DNA from 2 places in the Pseudocitrobacter sp. 2023LY-00077 genome. Region 2 is predicted to be linked to the other one. Evidence: predicted binding sites of a transcription regulator. Region 2 holds the regulator's gene; the other holds the start of a gene.
The links. The regulator ArgR, encoded in region 2, controls arginine synthesis, uptake and breakdown. The targets are predictions, from matches to a motif close to ANTGAATAAAAATACANT.

Region 1: the regulator ArgR is predicted to act here: its motif matches at 3,142-3,159, upstream of argA (amino-acid N-acetyltransferase).

What each region holds. Positions count from the first base shown of each region.
Region 1 covers NZ_JBSPEI010000002.1:188,975-196,460, forward strand. The annotation lists gene mltA (murein transglycosylase A) at 1-1,090, opposite strand, end outside; tRNA gene ACWWFX_RS03315 (tRNA-Met) at 1,300-1,376, shown strand; tRNA gene ACWWFX_RS03320 (tRNA-Met) at 1,421-1,497, shown strand; tRNA gene ACWWFX_RS03325 (tRNA-Met) at 1,549-1,625, shown strand; gene amiC (N-acetylmuramoyl-L-alanine amidase AmiC) at 1,716-2,963, opposite strand; gene argA (amino-acid N-acetyltransferase) at 3,194-4,525, shown strand; gene recD (exodeoxyribonuclease V subunit alpha) at 4,584-6,419, opposite strand; gene recB (exodeoxyribonuclease V subunit beta) at 6,416-7,486, opposite strand, start outside.
Region 2 covers NZ_JBSPEI010000005.1:36,481-43,966, reverse strand. The annotation lists gene zapG (Z-ring associated protein ZapG) at 1-329, shown strand, start outside; gene degQ (serine endoprotease DegQ) at 500-1,867, shown strand; gene degS (outer membrane-stress sensor serine endopeptidase DegS) at 1,955-3,019, shown strand; gene mdh (malate dehydrogenase) at 3,066-4,004, opposite strand; gene argR (transcriptional regulator ArgR) at 4,462-4,932, shown strand; gene yhcN (peroxide/acid stress response protein YhcN) at 5,308-5,571, shown strand; gene yhcN (peroxide/acid stress response protein YhcN) at 5,679-5,942, shown strand; gene ACWWFX_RS08090 (barstar family protein) at 5,995-6,270, opposite strand; gene aaeB (p-hydroxybenzoic acid efflux pump subunit AaeB) at 6,389-7,486, opposite strand, start outside.

The DNA of each region.
Region 1 (7,486 bases), on a different contig from region 2:
TAAACACGTTCCCGGCGCCTGGCGCAGGTTTCAGCACCCACACGCGGCCATAGTGATTATACCAGCCTGCGCGGTGTCCGGCATCCGGGCCGATCCCCTGATAGATATCAAAGTGTTGGCCTTTAATCGCCCCGCCCACATCCAGCGCGACCATCAGTCGCAGCTCGTACTGACCGTTAAACTTGCCGTTATTGTCCAGCAGCGGCACTTCCGCCAGCAGCGTGGTGCCCGCCGGAACGATGCTACGATCCGATGCCACAGACGCGCGACCAATCAGCGGCACCGCGCTTGCCCCTTTCACCGGCGCAAATGATTGAGGTTTAAAGAAGACGAACGACGGGTTCTGTTCCAGCAACTCACGCACTTCCGCTTCGCTGTGTTTTTCGCCCCACTCACGGATCGCCTGCATCGACATATCTTCGCGCTTCACTTCCCCGCGATCGATCAGCACTTTACCGATGCTGCGATACGGCCAGCCATTTTTGCCGGAGTAGCTAAAGAAGTTGAGCGGCGAACCGTCGCCAAAATCGATATAGCCGCTGCCCTGCACATCCATAATGAAGTTATCCATCAGCGAGTTGCTGTAGGCAAGGATATAGCTGTCGCTCAGGCCACCGGCATAAATGCTGGCGCGCGACGGCAGTTTTCCGCGCTTCGGCGGCATGCGGTAAATCGGATACTGGAACTCACCCTGACGGGTATGGCGCGCCTGAATCACCGGCGTGTAGTAACCAGTAAACTGGACGTTACCGTAGTTATCGGCACCTTCCATTTGCCAGGCGTCGAGACCGAACTGGCGCATGTTGCGCGTATCACCCCCGGCACGCAGCCACTGCTGCACGGCGTTATACACGTTGCTCTGGTTACCATACAGGCGCGGCGACGCGCTGCGAATTTGATTAACCTGTTCTGCAAAATCACCGGCGTTGATTGGCGCGCCGACGGCTTCAGGTTGATTGACCAGTGAGAAAGGCTGGGTAAATTTCCCGTCTTTATACTGTTGACCGCGATCGGTCGGTTTGGAAGAACAGGCTGCCAGCATCGCCAGCATTGCGCCCGTCACCACATACTTTGCCCAACGTCCTTTCATGGTATCTCGTCTTCTACGTAATTCGTGAATGCCCGAAGAAGATAACAAACCGCCAGGCCTATTGAAACGTGATAACGTCCCCTGAGCGCAATTTCGTACAAAAAACAAACCAAGCTGACGCTTTTTAACGCGTTTTCGGAAAAAATAACCATTTAAATCAAAAAATAGTTGCATCAGAAAGCGAGCAGAGTATAGTGCGCATCCACGGACGCGGGGTGGAGCAGCCTGGTAGCTCGTCGGGCTCATAACCCGAAGGTCGTCAGTTCAAATCTGGCCCCCGCAACCAATTACAATGTGAAAAGAGTTACTTGAAAGAGAGTAACAGACGGACGCGGGGTGGAGCAGCCTGGTAGCTCGTCGGGCTCATAACCCGAAGGTCGTCAGTTCAAATCTGGCCCCCGCAACCAACACATTGTACAAAAGAGAAAAGGTTACTCGATGGAAGAGTAACAGACGGACGCGGGGTGGAGCAGCCTGGTAGCTCGTCGGGCTCATAACCCGAAGGTCGTCGGTTCAAATCCGGCCCCCGCAACCAACAAAATCAAGCACCCATTTGGGTGTTTTTTTTTGCCTGTCATTTAGCCCAGCCATAAAAAAGAGCGCCGCAGCGCCCTCCTCCTGTGCCTTATCGCCTCGCCAGCGTCGCGCCATCGGCAAAATAGGCTTTTATCCCCGCCAGGATAGACTCGGCGACTTCCTGCTGGAAGGTTGCCGTCTTGAGCTTACGCTCCTCTTCGACGTTACTGATAAACGCTGTTTCGACGAGGATAGACGGAATATCCGGCGCTTTCAGTACCGCAAAGCCCGCCTGCTCAACCTGATTCTTATGCAGCTTATTCACCTTACCCATGTGTTTAAGCACCGCTTTGCCGAATTTCAGGCTATCGGCGATGGTCAGCGACTGCACCATATCAAACATGGTGTGGTCGACGTAGCGATCGCCGCTTTTACTCACCCCACCGATTAAGTCGGCGGCGTTCTGGGTTTGTGCGAGGAATTTCGCGGCGGTACTGGTTGCGCCTTTGGTTGAGAGCGCAAAAACCGATGACCCGCTCGGCTGACGGCTGGTGAAAGCATCGGCGTGAATAGAGACAAACAGATCTGCGCGCTGCTTCTGGGCTTTCGCCACACGCACCTTCAGCGGAATAAAGATATCTTCATTTCGCGTCATGTAGACCTTCATGTTGCCTTCTTTCTCGATAAGCGACCGCAGGCGTCGGGCAATTTGCAGCACCACATCTTTTTCACGCGTTTTATATTTACCCACCGCGCCGGAGTCTTCCCCACCGTGCCCCGGATCGAGCATGATAACGATAGGACGATCGCGCCCGGCCTTACCAGGCTGCGGCCCACTCTGCGCAGGCGGCACCTGTTTATCGAGATCGCCACGGTTGTAATCTTCCAGCAACGCCAGCAGCGGATCCTGAACATCCTGCGCATTCGCCGGGTACAGGTCCATGACCAGACGCTCTTTAAACCCGGCAACCGGCGCCAGCGCAAACAGCTGCGGCGTGACGTTCTGCTTGAGTTCGAACACCATCCGCACGGTTTGCGGATCAAACTGCCCGACGCGCGCAGATTTAATAAAGGGATCGTCAGCGCGGATTTGCGCCGTCATGCCTTTCAACACCGAGTTCAGGTTCACGCCCTCAAGGTCGACGACCAGGCGTTCCGGATTGCTCAGCGCAAACTGTCGGTATTTCAGCTCCCGATTTGACTCAACCGTCACACGCGTATAGCTGGACGCAGGCCAGACGCGCACGGCCACCACCTGGCTTGTGGCAGCCATACCTACCTGACTGACGCTTAATAACCACATGGCGCCCGCCCCTTTTAACAAGCGGCGGCGGCTAAATGACTGACTTCCCGACATGCTTCTCCCGAGCCAATAATGCTTACTTTGGTATTACGCATAATAAGTTTGACCAAAAACTTTAACCAAAGGCGCATAAACTGTCATCTATAAAAGGGTAAACATTCTTTTGCTAAGCCCTTTTTCGGAATTCATTTTACCCTTTCGCGGAAAATTCGCGCTTGCACTCACGGCCAAAACAGAATAAAAATACACTTATTGCGAATAAAAATGCACTGAGAGGTCATGCCGTGGTGAAGGAACGTAAAACCGAACTGGTCGAAGGGTTTCGTCATTCAGTTCCCTATATCAATGCCCATCGGGGAAAAACGTTTGTCATCATGCTGGGCGGAGAAGCCATCGAACATGACAATTTCTCCAGTATTGTCAATGACATTGGTCTGCTGCATAGTCTGGGGATTCGCCTGGTGCTGGTCTATGGCGCGCGCCCGCAAATCGATGCCAATCTTGAAGCGCATCATCATGAGCCGCTCTACCACAAGCAAATTCGCGTGACCGATGCGAAAAGCCTGGAACTGGTTAAACAGGCAGCCGGGTTGCTACAGCTCGATATCACCGCGCGTTTATCCATGAGCCTCAACAATACGCCGTTGCAGGGTGCGCATATTAACGTCGTCAGCGGCAATTTTATCATTGCCCAGCCGCTGGGCGTCGATGATGGCGTCGATTACTGTCACAGCGGGCGCATTCGTCGTATCGATGAAGAAGCGATTCATCGTCAGCTCGACAGCGGCGCAATCGTCCTGATGGGGCCGGTCGCCGTTTCCGTCACCGGCGAAAGCTTCAACCTGACCTCTGAAGAGATTGCCACGCAGCTGGCTATCAAACTGAAAGCGGAAAAGATGATCGGCTTCTGCTCTTCTCAAGGGGTTTTTGACCGTGAGGGTAACATCGTGCCAGAGCTGTTCCCCAACGAAGCACAAGCCCGCGTTGAGGAGCTTGAGCAGGAAGGCGATTACTTATCTGGCACCGTGCGTTTTCTGCGCGGTGCGGTCAAAGCATGCCGCAGCGGCGTGCGCCGCAGCCACTTGATCAGCTATCAGGAAGATGGCGCGCTGTTGCAGGAGCTTTTCTCCCGCGACGGTATCGGGACCCAGATTGTGATGGAAAGCGCCGAGCAGATCCGCCGCGCCACCATCAACGATATTGGCGGCATCCTCGATCTCATCCATCCGCTTGAACAGCAGGGTATCCTGGTGCGCCGCTCCCGCGAACAGCTGGAGATGGAGATCGACAAATTCACCATTATTCAGCGCGATAACACCACCATCGCCTGTGCGGCGCTCTATCCTTTCCCGGAAGAGAAAATCGGCGAGATGGCCTGCGTGGCGGTACATCCGGATTATCAAAGCTCATCACGCGGGGAGGTACTGTTGCAGCGCATCTCTACGCAGGCAAAGCAGATGGGGCTGAGCAAGCTGTTTGTGCTGACCACCCGCAGCATTCACTGGTTCCAGGAACGTGGGTTCCAGCCGGTGGATGTTGAGCTGCTGCCGGAGAGCAAAAAGCAGATGTATAACTACCAGCGACGCTCAAAAGTGCTGATGGCGGATTTGGGGTGACGTTTTACGCCGGATGGCGCTAACGCTTATCCGGCCTACAGGGCATCCGACAACCCCATTAATCCTCGGCGAAAATCGCCGCCAGCCCGCTGCGTCGCTCGGTTCTGGCGACAATCGCCTGCCCTAACAACGCCGTATCGGCGTACATCGACAAGCGTGATTTCGCACGCGTAATCGCCGTATACACCAGTTCCCGCGTCACAACCGGCACGGGCTGCGTCGGCAAAACCAGCGCGGCATGGTCAAATTCAGAGCCCTGCGATTTATGCACCGTCATCGCCCAGGCCGTATCGTGCTCGGGCAAACGACTCGGCTGCACCGATTTAATGGTTCCGTCCGGCATCGGGAACCAGACGCGTAACCCCTGTCCGCGATCGAGCGCCACGCCAATGTCACCGTTAAACAGCCCCAGCGCACTGTCGTTTCGGGCGATCATCACCGGACGCCCTTCATACCAGCGAGAATGCCGCTGCGGCGCAATCATGCGATGGCGCACCAGCGACAGTTCGAGCTGCTGATTCAACCCGCTGACTCCCCACGGCCCTTCGCGCAGAGCGCACAGGAGCTGATACTCACCAAAAGCCTGCAAAATTTCAGCCGGGTCGGCCTGCTGGCGCAGGCATTGCAGATAGCGCCCATAGCCCGCGCGCGCATCGTCGAGCATCGTTTCATACTCGTCGCTGGTACGCAGGGATTTCAGTTCAATATCCGCGAAGCCTCGCGCAAAGACGTCACGCACGCCAGCACGATCGCCCTGATTCACCGCGCGCGCCAGTTGCCCAATTCCGGAATCACTGCCGAAGCGGTAGCTGGTACGCAGCAGGCAAAGGCTGTCACGCAATGCGCGAGCCGTCTCGCCTTCCCCTTCCGGCACCGTCGTGCCTGTCAGGCGGCTCAGTTGAAGAGCGCGCTCCGACGTATAGCCGCTATTAACCCACGCACAGATATCGCCCAGCACCGCGCCGGCTTCCACCGAGGCCAGTTGGTCGCGGTCGCCAAGGAAAATCACCCTCCCGTGACGCGGCAGCGCGTCAATCAAGCGCGCCATCATCGGCAGGTCAATCATTGACGCTTCATCCACCACCAGCACATCCAGATGCAGCGGGTTTCCCGCGTGATAACGCATGCGCTGGCTGCCAGGCTGCGCGCCTAACAGACGATGCAGCGTACTGGCATCGGTTGGCAGCATCGCTTTCTGACTTTCGCTCAGCGGCAATTTGCGCAGCGCAGCGCCCAGCGATTCAGTAAGTCGCGCCGCGGCTTTCCCGGTCGGCGCGGCCAGGCGAATACGGCATTTATTCTCGCCCGCAATGCGCACCAGCGCCGCCAGCAGTTTTGCTACGGTGGTGGTTTTCCCGGTGCCAGGCCCACCTGAGATCACCGAAATACGTCGGGTGAGCGCGACGGCGGCAGCGACTTTTTGCCAGTCGATGGTGTCGGAGGGCGGGAAAAGATCGGCGAGCGTCTCGGTAATCAGCGATTCATCAATAGGCTCTGCAAGTTGCGCATCGCGGAAGAAACGCGCGACGCTTCGTTCATTACCCCACATGCGGTTCAGATACAGACGGTCCCCGCAGAGGATCAGCGGCGTCGGGCGCTCGCCCTGGCTCACCGCCTGCGAGGCCAGTAACAAGGCCGCCCAGTCGTCGGGTATTTCGACCGCGTCCAGTAGTTGCGTCCACAAGACTTTTGCCCGACCATTCAGCGTCGGCGCATGCTGCAAATGGCTGAGCGGCAGGCAAACGTGTCCCTCTCCGGCGTCGCGGCTCAAAATTGCCGCCGCCAGCATCACGGCAGGATGTTCATTGCGGGCGATACTCAGCGCGAACTGCACATCCAGCGGGCGCAGCAGTTTTAACTCTGCGGCTTCAATCAGTAAATTTTCCAGGCTCACGATGCCATCTCCAGCGTCTGCCCGGCAAACAGGGCGTCCATTGCATCAACCAGTTCGAATTGGGGGCGGGTGCTAAAAATCCCCTGTTGACCCGGTTCGCCATCCACACCGCGCAGGAACAGATAAATCACGCCGCCAAAGTGTTGCTCGTAGTCATAATCGGCCAGGCGGTGCCGCAAATAGCGGTGCAGCGCCAGCGTATAGAGCTGATACTGCAAATCGTAGCGGTGCGACTGCATCGCCTGCGCCATCGCCTGCTGGGTGTAGGCGTCGCTGTTCGCGCCCAGCCAGTTCGATTTATAGTCAAGCAGGTAGTAGCGCCCGTTGTGGCGGAAGACCAGGTCGATAAAGCCCTTCAGCATCCCTCGCACCTGACGGAAATCAAGGGGCGGACAGCCCGCCGAAAGCGAGTCGTAGCGGCGTACCACGGTATCCAGCGCCACCGGGTCGAGCGGCTTTTCGATAGGAAGATAGAACTCCATCTCCACCTGTTTTTGCCGTGCATCCAGTTGATTTAGCGCCACGCCTTCCGGCGTAAGCGGCGTGGCCAGCACCTGAGAAATCCAGCGCGTCAGCACCGGCTCCCAGTGCTCTTCAAAACCGTTAAGCAGCAGTTTTTCACGCATCCATTCGGCATCAACCGGCTGCGTAAAATCGAGATCTTCAAACAGGCTGTGCAGGAAGGTGCCAGGCGATGCGCCGCGCGGGAAGTGATGCGGCGTGAGCGCCTCCTCTTCCATCGCCTCCCCTACGCCTGCGGCATCGATATCCAGACGTGGTAGCAGATCCTGCGCCATGCTATGGCCGCGCTGTTGCAGGCCGGAATAACTGGTAACGCGCCAGTCATCGACCATGCGCCGCATCACCTGGCGCGCCGTCAGTTCAGGCACCTCTGGCTGTAACGCCTGCCAGCGGGTATCGTCGGGTTCGCTGGCAATCGTCAGCGCAATATGTTCATCACACAGCGCGCGCAGTGCGGCTTCCAGCCCGGCGGCGTCAAGCTGCTCGCCTTTTTGCAGCAGGCGGCCCGGCGCACTGTGGTGGATATCGGTTTCGGTCGCTTTGTC
Region 2 (7,486 bases):
GTAATCGCAAATTGCGTCAACAACAGGCCCTGCAGTACGAGCTGGAAAAAAATAAAGCCGAACTGGAAGAGTACCGCGAAGAGTTAGTCAGCCATTTTGCGCGCAGTGCGGAATTGCTGAACAATATGGCGGACGACTATCGTCAGCTCTATCAGCACATGGCGAAAAGCTCAAGCAGCCTGCTGCCTGAAATGAGCGCAGAGTCTAATCCGTTCCGCAACCGTCTGGCTGAATCGGAAGCCGGTAACGACCAGGCGCCGGTACAGATGCCGCGTGACTACTCAGAAGGCGCATCCGGCCTGCTGCGTAGCGGTGCAAAACGCGACTAATCCTTTCTGCGAACAATTTATTTCACGGGCGCGCCTGTTGCGCCCGTCACTTCTCTCTGCCCCGACTATATTTAGTCAATATCCACATTGTTACCCCGAGAAAAATTCAATAACATCAGACTGTTTCGGGAAGCATGTCCTTACACCTCAGGTCAGGAGAGCCAGCATCAATGAATAAATCTACTTTGCTGTTGAGTGCGTTAGCGTTAAGTGTCGGCCTGTCCTTTGCCGTGCCTCAGGTGGCCAGCGCGTCGATTCCCACTCAGGTTCCAGGCCAGGGCGCACTGCCAAGCCTCGCGCCGATGCTGGAAAAAGTCTTGCCCGCCGTGGTGAGCGTGCAGGTGGAAGGCACCGCCGCGCCGAGTCAGCGCGTGCCGGAAGAGCTAAAAAAATTCTTTGGTGAAGAAGGCGGCAACGAACCAGCGCAACCGTTCGAAGGTCTGGGTTCTGGCGTCATTATTGATGCGGCGAAAGGCTACGTCTTAACCAACAACCACGTCATCAGCCAGGCGCAAAAAATCAGCATTCAGTTGAATGATGGCCGCGAGTTCGATGCCAAACTGATTGGCAGCGATGACCAAAGCGATATCGCCCTGCTGCAAATTCAGGGCGGCAGCAAACTCACGCAAATCGCCATTGCCGACTCCGATAAACTGCGCGTTGGCGATTTCGCCGTCGCCGTGGGTAACCCCTTCGGGCTGGGGCAAACCGCCACCTCCGGGATCGTGTCGGCGTTAGGCCGCAGCGGGCTGAACCTCGAAGGGCTGGAAAACTTTATTCAGACGGATGCCTCAATTAACCGTGGGAACTCCGGTGGCGCATTGCTGAACCTCAACGGCGAGCTGATCGGCATTAACACCGCGATTCTCGCCCCTGGCGGCGGCAGCGTCGGGATTGGCTTCGCCATCCCCAGCAATATGGCGCAAATCCTCGCGAAACAGCTGATTCAGTTCGGCGAAATCAAACGCGGGCTGCTCGGTATTCGCGGTATGGAAATGAGCGCCGATATCGCTAAAGCGTTTAACCTCAACGTACAGCGCGGGGCGTTTGTCAGCGAAGTGCTGCCTAACTCCGGCTCGGCGAAAGCGGGCATAAAATCAGGCGACGTGATTGTTAGCCTGAACGGAAAAGCGCTGAGCAGCTTTGCCGAACTGCGCTCGCGCATCGCCACCACCGAACCCGGCTCAAAAGTGAAGCTGGGTCTGCTGCGCGATGGCAAACCGCTGGAAGTCGAAGTCACGCTGGATAAAAGCACCTCGGCGACCGCCAGCGCAGAAATGATCGCTCCGCAGCTTCAGGGGGCATCATTAAGCGACGGTCAGTTGAAAGACGGTACCAAAGGCATTGTCATCAGCGACGTGGAAAAAGGCAGCGCAGCGGCGCAGGTTGGCCTGCATAAAGATGATGTCATCATCGGTATTAACCGCCAGCGCACGCAGTCCATCGCGGATATGCGCAAAGTGCTGGAGACCAAACCGTCGGTGATTGCCCTGAACGTGATGCGCGGTGAAGAGAGCATTTATCTCTTACTGCGTTAACCGTCTTACGCTGGACATCGCGCAGCGTGTGATGTCCAGCGAAGTCGTGGTATGCTGCGAACGTTTATTCATCAACGATACCTGATCATGCTTGCAAAGCTTTTACGTTCTGTCGCAATTGGTTTTATTGTCGGTGGCATTTTGCTGGCCGCGATGCCCTCTTTACGCAAGTGGACAACCGCGACCACCACGCTCACCAGCTCGGATGAATCCCCCGCCAGCTATAACCAGGCTGTGCGTCGTGCCGCGCCAGCGGTCGTCAACGTCTATAACCGTGGTCTTAACAGCACCGGGCAGAATCAACTGGAGATCCGCACGCTCGGCTCCGGGGTGATCATGGACGAACGCGGGTATATCGTGACCAACAAGCATGTCATTAACGATGCCGATCAAATCATCGTCGCGTTGCAGGATGGCCGCGTATTTGAAGCGCTGCTGGTCGGCTCCGATACGCTTACCGACCTCGCAGTGCTGAAAATTAACGCCACCGGCGGCCTGCCGGTCATCCCCATCAACCCGAAGCGCGTGCCGCACATTGGCGATGTGGTGCTGGCGATTGGTAACCCTTACAACCTGGGGCAGACCATTACGCAGGGCATCATCAGCGCCACCGGGCGTATCGGCCTGAACCCTACCGGGCGACAGAACTTCCTGCAAACAGATGCCTCCATCAACCACGGCAACTCTGGCGGCGCACTGATTAACTCGCTGGGCGAGCTGATGGGTATCAACACCCTCTCCTTCGATAAGAGTAACGATGGCGAAACGCCGGAAGGCTTAAGCTTCGCCATCCCGTTCCAGCTGGCAACTAAGATCATGGATAAGCTGATCCGCGATGGTCGGGTGATCCGTGGTTACATCGGGATCGGCGGGCGCGAGATCGCCCCACTGCACGCGCAGGGCGGCGGCATGGATCAGATCCAGGGGATCGTGGTTAACGAAGTCACCGCCGGTGGCCCGGCCGCGCAGGCAGGCATTCAGGTCAATGACGTTATCACATCGGTGAACGGTAAACCGGCGCTCTCCGCGCTGGAAACCATGGACCAGGTAGCCGAGATTCGTCCGGGGTCGGACATCCCGGTTGAAGTCATGCGCGACGATAAGAAACTAACGCTGAAGGTGACGATTCAGGAGTATCCGGCGTCAAACTAGCGGACACAAAAAAGGGCCTCGCGGCCCTTTTTTTTCATGCTTTACATCACTTATTCACAAACTCTTCGCCGAGCGTAATATCTTTTCTCAGCGTATCCAGCATACCTTCCAGCGCCTGTTGTTCAAACGCGCTCAGCTTGCCGATAGACTGACGCTCTTCCACACCGTTTTTGCCCAGCAGCAGCGGCTGAGAGAAGAAACGCGCGTACTGACCGTCGCCTTCAACATAGGCGCATTCAACGATGCCTTTCTCACCCTGCAGGGCGCGAACCAGAGAAAGACCTAAACGCGCAGCCGCCTGCCCCATAGACAGGGTTGCGGAGCCGCCACCGGCTTTGGCTTCGACCACTTCCGTACCCGCATTCTGGATACGTTTGGTCAGATCGGCCACTTCCTGATCGCTAAAGGAAACGCCAGGGATCTGCGACAACAGCGGCAGAATGGTCACGCCAGAGTGGCCGCCAATAACCGGCACTTCCACTTCTGTCGCTTTTTTACCTTTCAGCTCCGCCACAAATGTATTTGAGCGGATGATATCCAGCGTCGTGACGCCGAACAGTTTGTTCTTATCGTAAACGCCCGCTTTTTTCAGCACTTCTGCCGCGATGGCAACGGTGGTGTTGACCGGGTTAGTAATAATGCCAATACAGGCTTTTGGGGCGGTTTTCGCCACCTGCTGCACCAGGCTCTTCACGATCCCGGCATTGACGTTAAACAGATCGGAGCGATCCATACCCGGTTTGCGCGCGACGCCCGCGGAGATCAGTACCACATCCGCACCTTCCAGCGCCGGAGAAGCATCTTCACCTGAGAAGCCTGTGATCTTCACGTCGGTCGGGATATGACTGAGATCGACCGCCACGCCTGGCGTAACAGGGGCGATATCATAGAGAGTGAGTTCTGAGCCTGAAGGTAGTTGGGTCTTAAGTAGTAGGGCAAGCGCCTGACCGATACCGCCGGCGGCACCAAGGACTGCAACTTTCATCCGAAACTCCTTATTATGGTTAATGTCATTCAGGGTGACCTGTCATGTACCGCGAAACCGACGCAGGGCACTGCCTGTTATACTCCGTTGCGGCGACCTTAATTCACGGTGTAAATAATTACAATCTAATTACTTACAGAATGAGGGGTATTTAGCAGCCTTGCTACAAAATTGCTCACTCGTTTACCGGGAAAGGCCTTTTTCACGTAACCAAATCCACATCAACTATCCCTTAAACTATAACCAGTGATCTGGTTAAAACAACATCATTTTCATAACATTTAATTTACTTTTAACCTTATTTGCAGGCCGTGATATAGGCATGTTTATTAATAGTAAATTTTGCTAAGATCCGCCCCTTCTCGCGATTATTATCCGCCTTTTTTGCAGATTATTTGCATAAAAATGCATTTATATGCATAATCATGTTAATTTCATCACCATATATGGGTGACTTATGCGAAGTTCGACCAAACAAGAAGAATTAGTGAAAGCGTTCAAAGCGCTATTAAAGGAAGAAAAGTTTAGCTCTCAGGGAGAGATCGTCCAGGCGCTGCAGGAGGAAGGGTTCGAGAATATTAATCAATCCAAAGTCTCCCGCATGCTGACCAAGTTTGGCGCGGTTCGTACCCGCAATGCCAAGATGGAGATGGTCTACTGCCTTCCGGCTGAACTTGGCGTGCCGACAACCTCCAGCCCGCTGAAAAATCTGGTGCTGGATATCGACTACAACGATGCGGTTGTGGTTATCCACACAAGCCCCGGTGCCGCGCAGCTGATTGCCCGCCTGCTCGACTCGCTGGGTAAAGCGGAAGGTATCCTCGGCAGCATCGCCGGTGACGACACCATCTTTACCACCCCTGCCCGTGGCTTTACGGTGAAAGATCTCTACGAGGCCATTCTGGTTCTGTTCGAGCAAGAGCTGTAATCCTCCATCCTCTGGTCATCGGCCAGAGGATAATTCCTTTTTACCGCTTCGTTTCCCCGACGTTCCTCCGCCCCCCATTTTGCATTAAGTGCTAAAAACGGATTAAACACATAGTTTCAGTGAATACCTCCGCGCGAAATCGCACGAAAAATCAAATTCATGCATCCATATGATTTTCTTAGAATTCACTTCACGAAATAGCACTAATACACCATTTTTTATTTCATTTGGTCATAAAAAATAGATTCTTTAAAACAGATTTATGAGTGAAACCATTAGTCTGGTATTAATTTTAGATGTGATTAGTGTATACTTAATTTCGTGATGAGGGTCACAAAACAAAGACCCTCCAAATAATTCGACGAGGTGTAGATCATGAAAATCAAAACAACTGTTGCGGCTCTGAGCATCCTTTCCGTTATCTCTTTTGGCGCTTTCGCCGCTGACTCTATTAATAGCGATCAAGCGCAAAATCGCCAGGCTATCGGCACCGTTTCCGTAGGTGCAGTCGGTTCTTCTCCGATGGATATGCATGAGATGCTGAACAAGAAAGCGGAAGAACAGGGTGCTTCTTCTTACCGCATCATCGAAGCGCGTACCGGTGACCACTGGCACGCAACGGCTGAACTGTACAAATAAGTTTGGCTTATAAAGTAGGTAAGATTCAGGTAAAAAAATTTTCTACAGCGGTCCAGGAAGCCATGTTTTCTCCTCTCACCGCTGTCGCACATGGTGGAGTAAAAATTATGAAAAACGCAATGATCATCGCTTCTTTGGGTCTGGCTTCTGTTCTCTCTTTTGGTGCCAGCGCCGCTGAGCAAATTAGTGCAGAACAAGCACAGAGCCTGCAATCTATGGGCACCGTATCCGTATCCCAGGTCGGGAGTTCACCGATGGATATGAATAGCGCATTATCAGCAAAAGCAGCAAAAGAAGGCGCAAGCGGCTACCGCATTATTGAAGCGCGTACCGGTAATACCTGGCACGCGACCGCAGAATTGTACAAATAAACCCTCGTCGTCTTGTCCGACGACTTGCCCCCGCCATTACGCGGGGGCTTTTTTATGTCCGCGAAAGGTTAAAGCGCAGCATCCCTTCCAGCTCTTCCTCTGCTTCATCAAATAACAGTATCAGCGCACCGTAACGCCGCTTCTGCTTCTCATCCAGATGCAGGAACTCTATCTCCAGCGGCAGCGGTAGCTGGCTGCCGGTCACCACATCCCACAATGAATCGAGATCGTGAACCAACCCACTCTTGAGTGCAAAGAGGCGCGTGAACTCGCGGTAAAAATCACCCTGGTTTTCTATTTCATCAAAATCAAAAGAATAGACTTCCATCACTCGCCCTCAATTTTCCCGCCGCTGTCATCCGCCTCTAAGTATAGCGATAAAAAAACCGACGCTGAGGGCGTCGGCTTTGACAGGAGGGAGAAATGTGCGTGGGCCTGGGTGATTGCTAGCTGTTCGTTAGTGCGCTCTGATACTTATGCAGCATCGCCACCAGCCGACTAACCGGTTCGGTAACCTGCGGCGAGGCGTCCCAGATACGTAATTTTTCCTGATAGATATCTAACTCTTCCAATAGACGCAGGAAGTAGCGACGACGTTTATCATCGTTGCCCGCAGAGATCACGCTGTCCGCCGTGCGTCTGAGCTGGCGGTGAAACTCAGAGAGATCCTGATTCACCGGCACTGGCGCATCGCGCAGACGCTGGTGCGCAATAATCAGCGACAGGGCCAGACGGAATTTAGCGATATCGTCAGGGAATTTATTCAGCAACAGGAAAAGTTGCTGATAGAGCGCCGGTAGATGGTTCTCTTTACGTCGCGCGGAGTTGGTGGTCATCGCCGAAACTGCGGCCGACACAAACTGGTTCAGCAGTACGCGGCCCGTCCGCTCACGCGAGTTATCGCGAATCAGCATGATAACCATCAGCGCCAGGAAGCAGCCCACCAGCTGGCCCAACGCGCTATCGAGAAACTGGCTAAATTCAAATTTCATCGGGTTATCGAGCACGATAATGTTGATGGTACTCGCCAGCGCGCCCAGCGATCCCAGCCGCCGTTTCTGCACCTCGATACCAATAAAGAATGCCAGCACCGCAAGGCTGATGCAGAGTAACAGCATGCTTTGCTGGGTAGATGGGATGATCACCAGGAAGAAAAGCGTTCCCAGCGGCAGCGCCAGCTGCGTGCCGTAAAGGAAGTCGACGGCGACCATTCGAGGGTTTGGCAAACGCATAGCCAGCGAGGTGACCACCGCAATCATCACCATCGCCCCACTGCCGGATGTCCAGCCGGTCCACAGCCAGAAGAGCGTGCCCAGCACGCAGGACACCGTCGTACGCCAGAAGTTAACCATCGCATGGTGGCGTTCGGCAGACTCGGCCTTCACCACCACTTCGTCCTGAAGAATTTCCTCTTCGCGGGCGCTGATTTTGGCGTTGCCAATCACGCCGCGTTTTAGCAGCAGGTAGCGCGTCGCCGTACCCACCCAGCCGTAAATCGTTACCGGCGTGCCGTGTTCACCCGTCCAGGCCATCACCCGACGCAT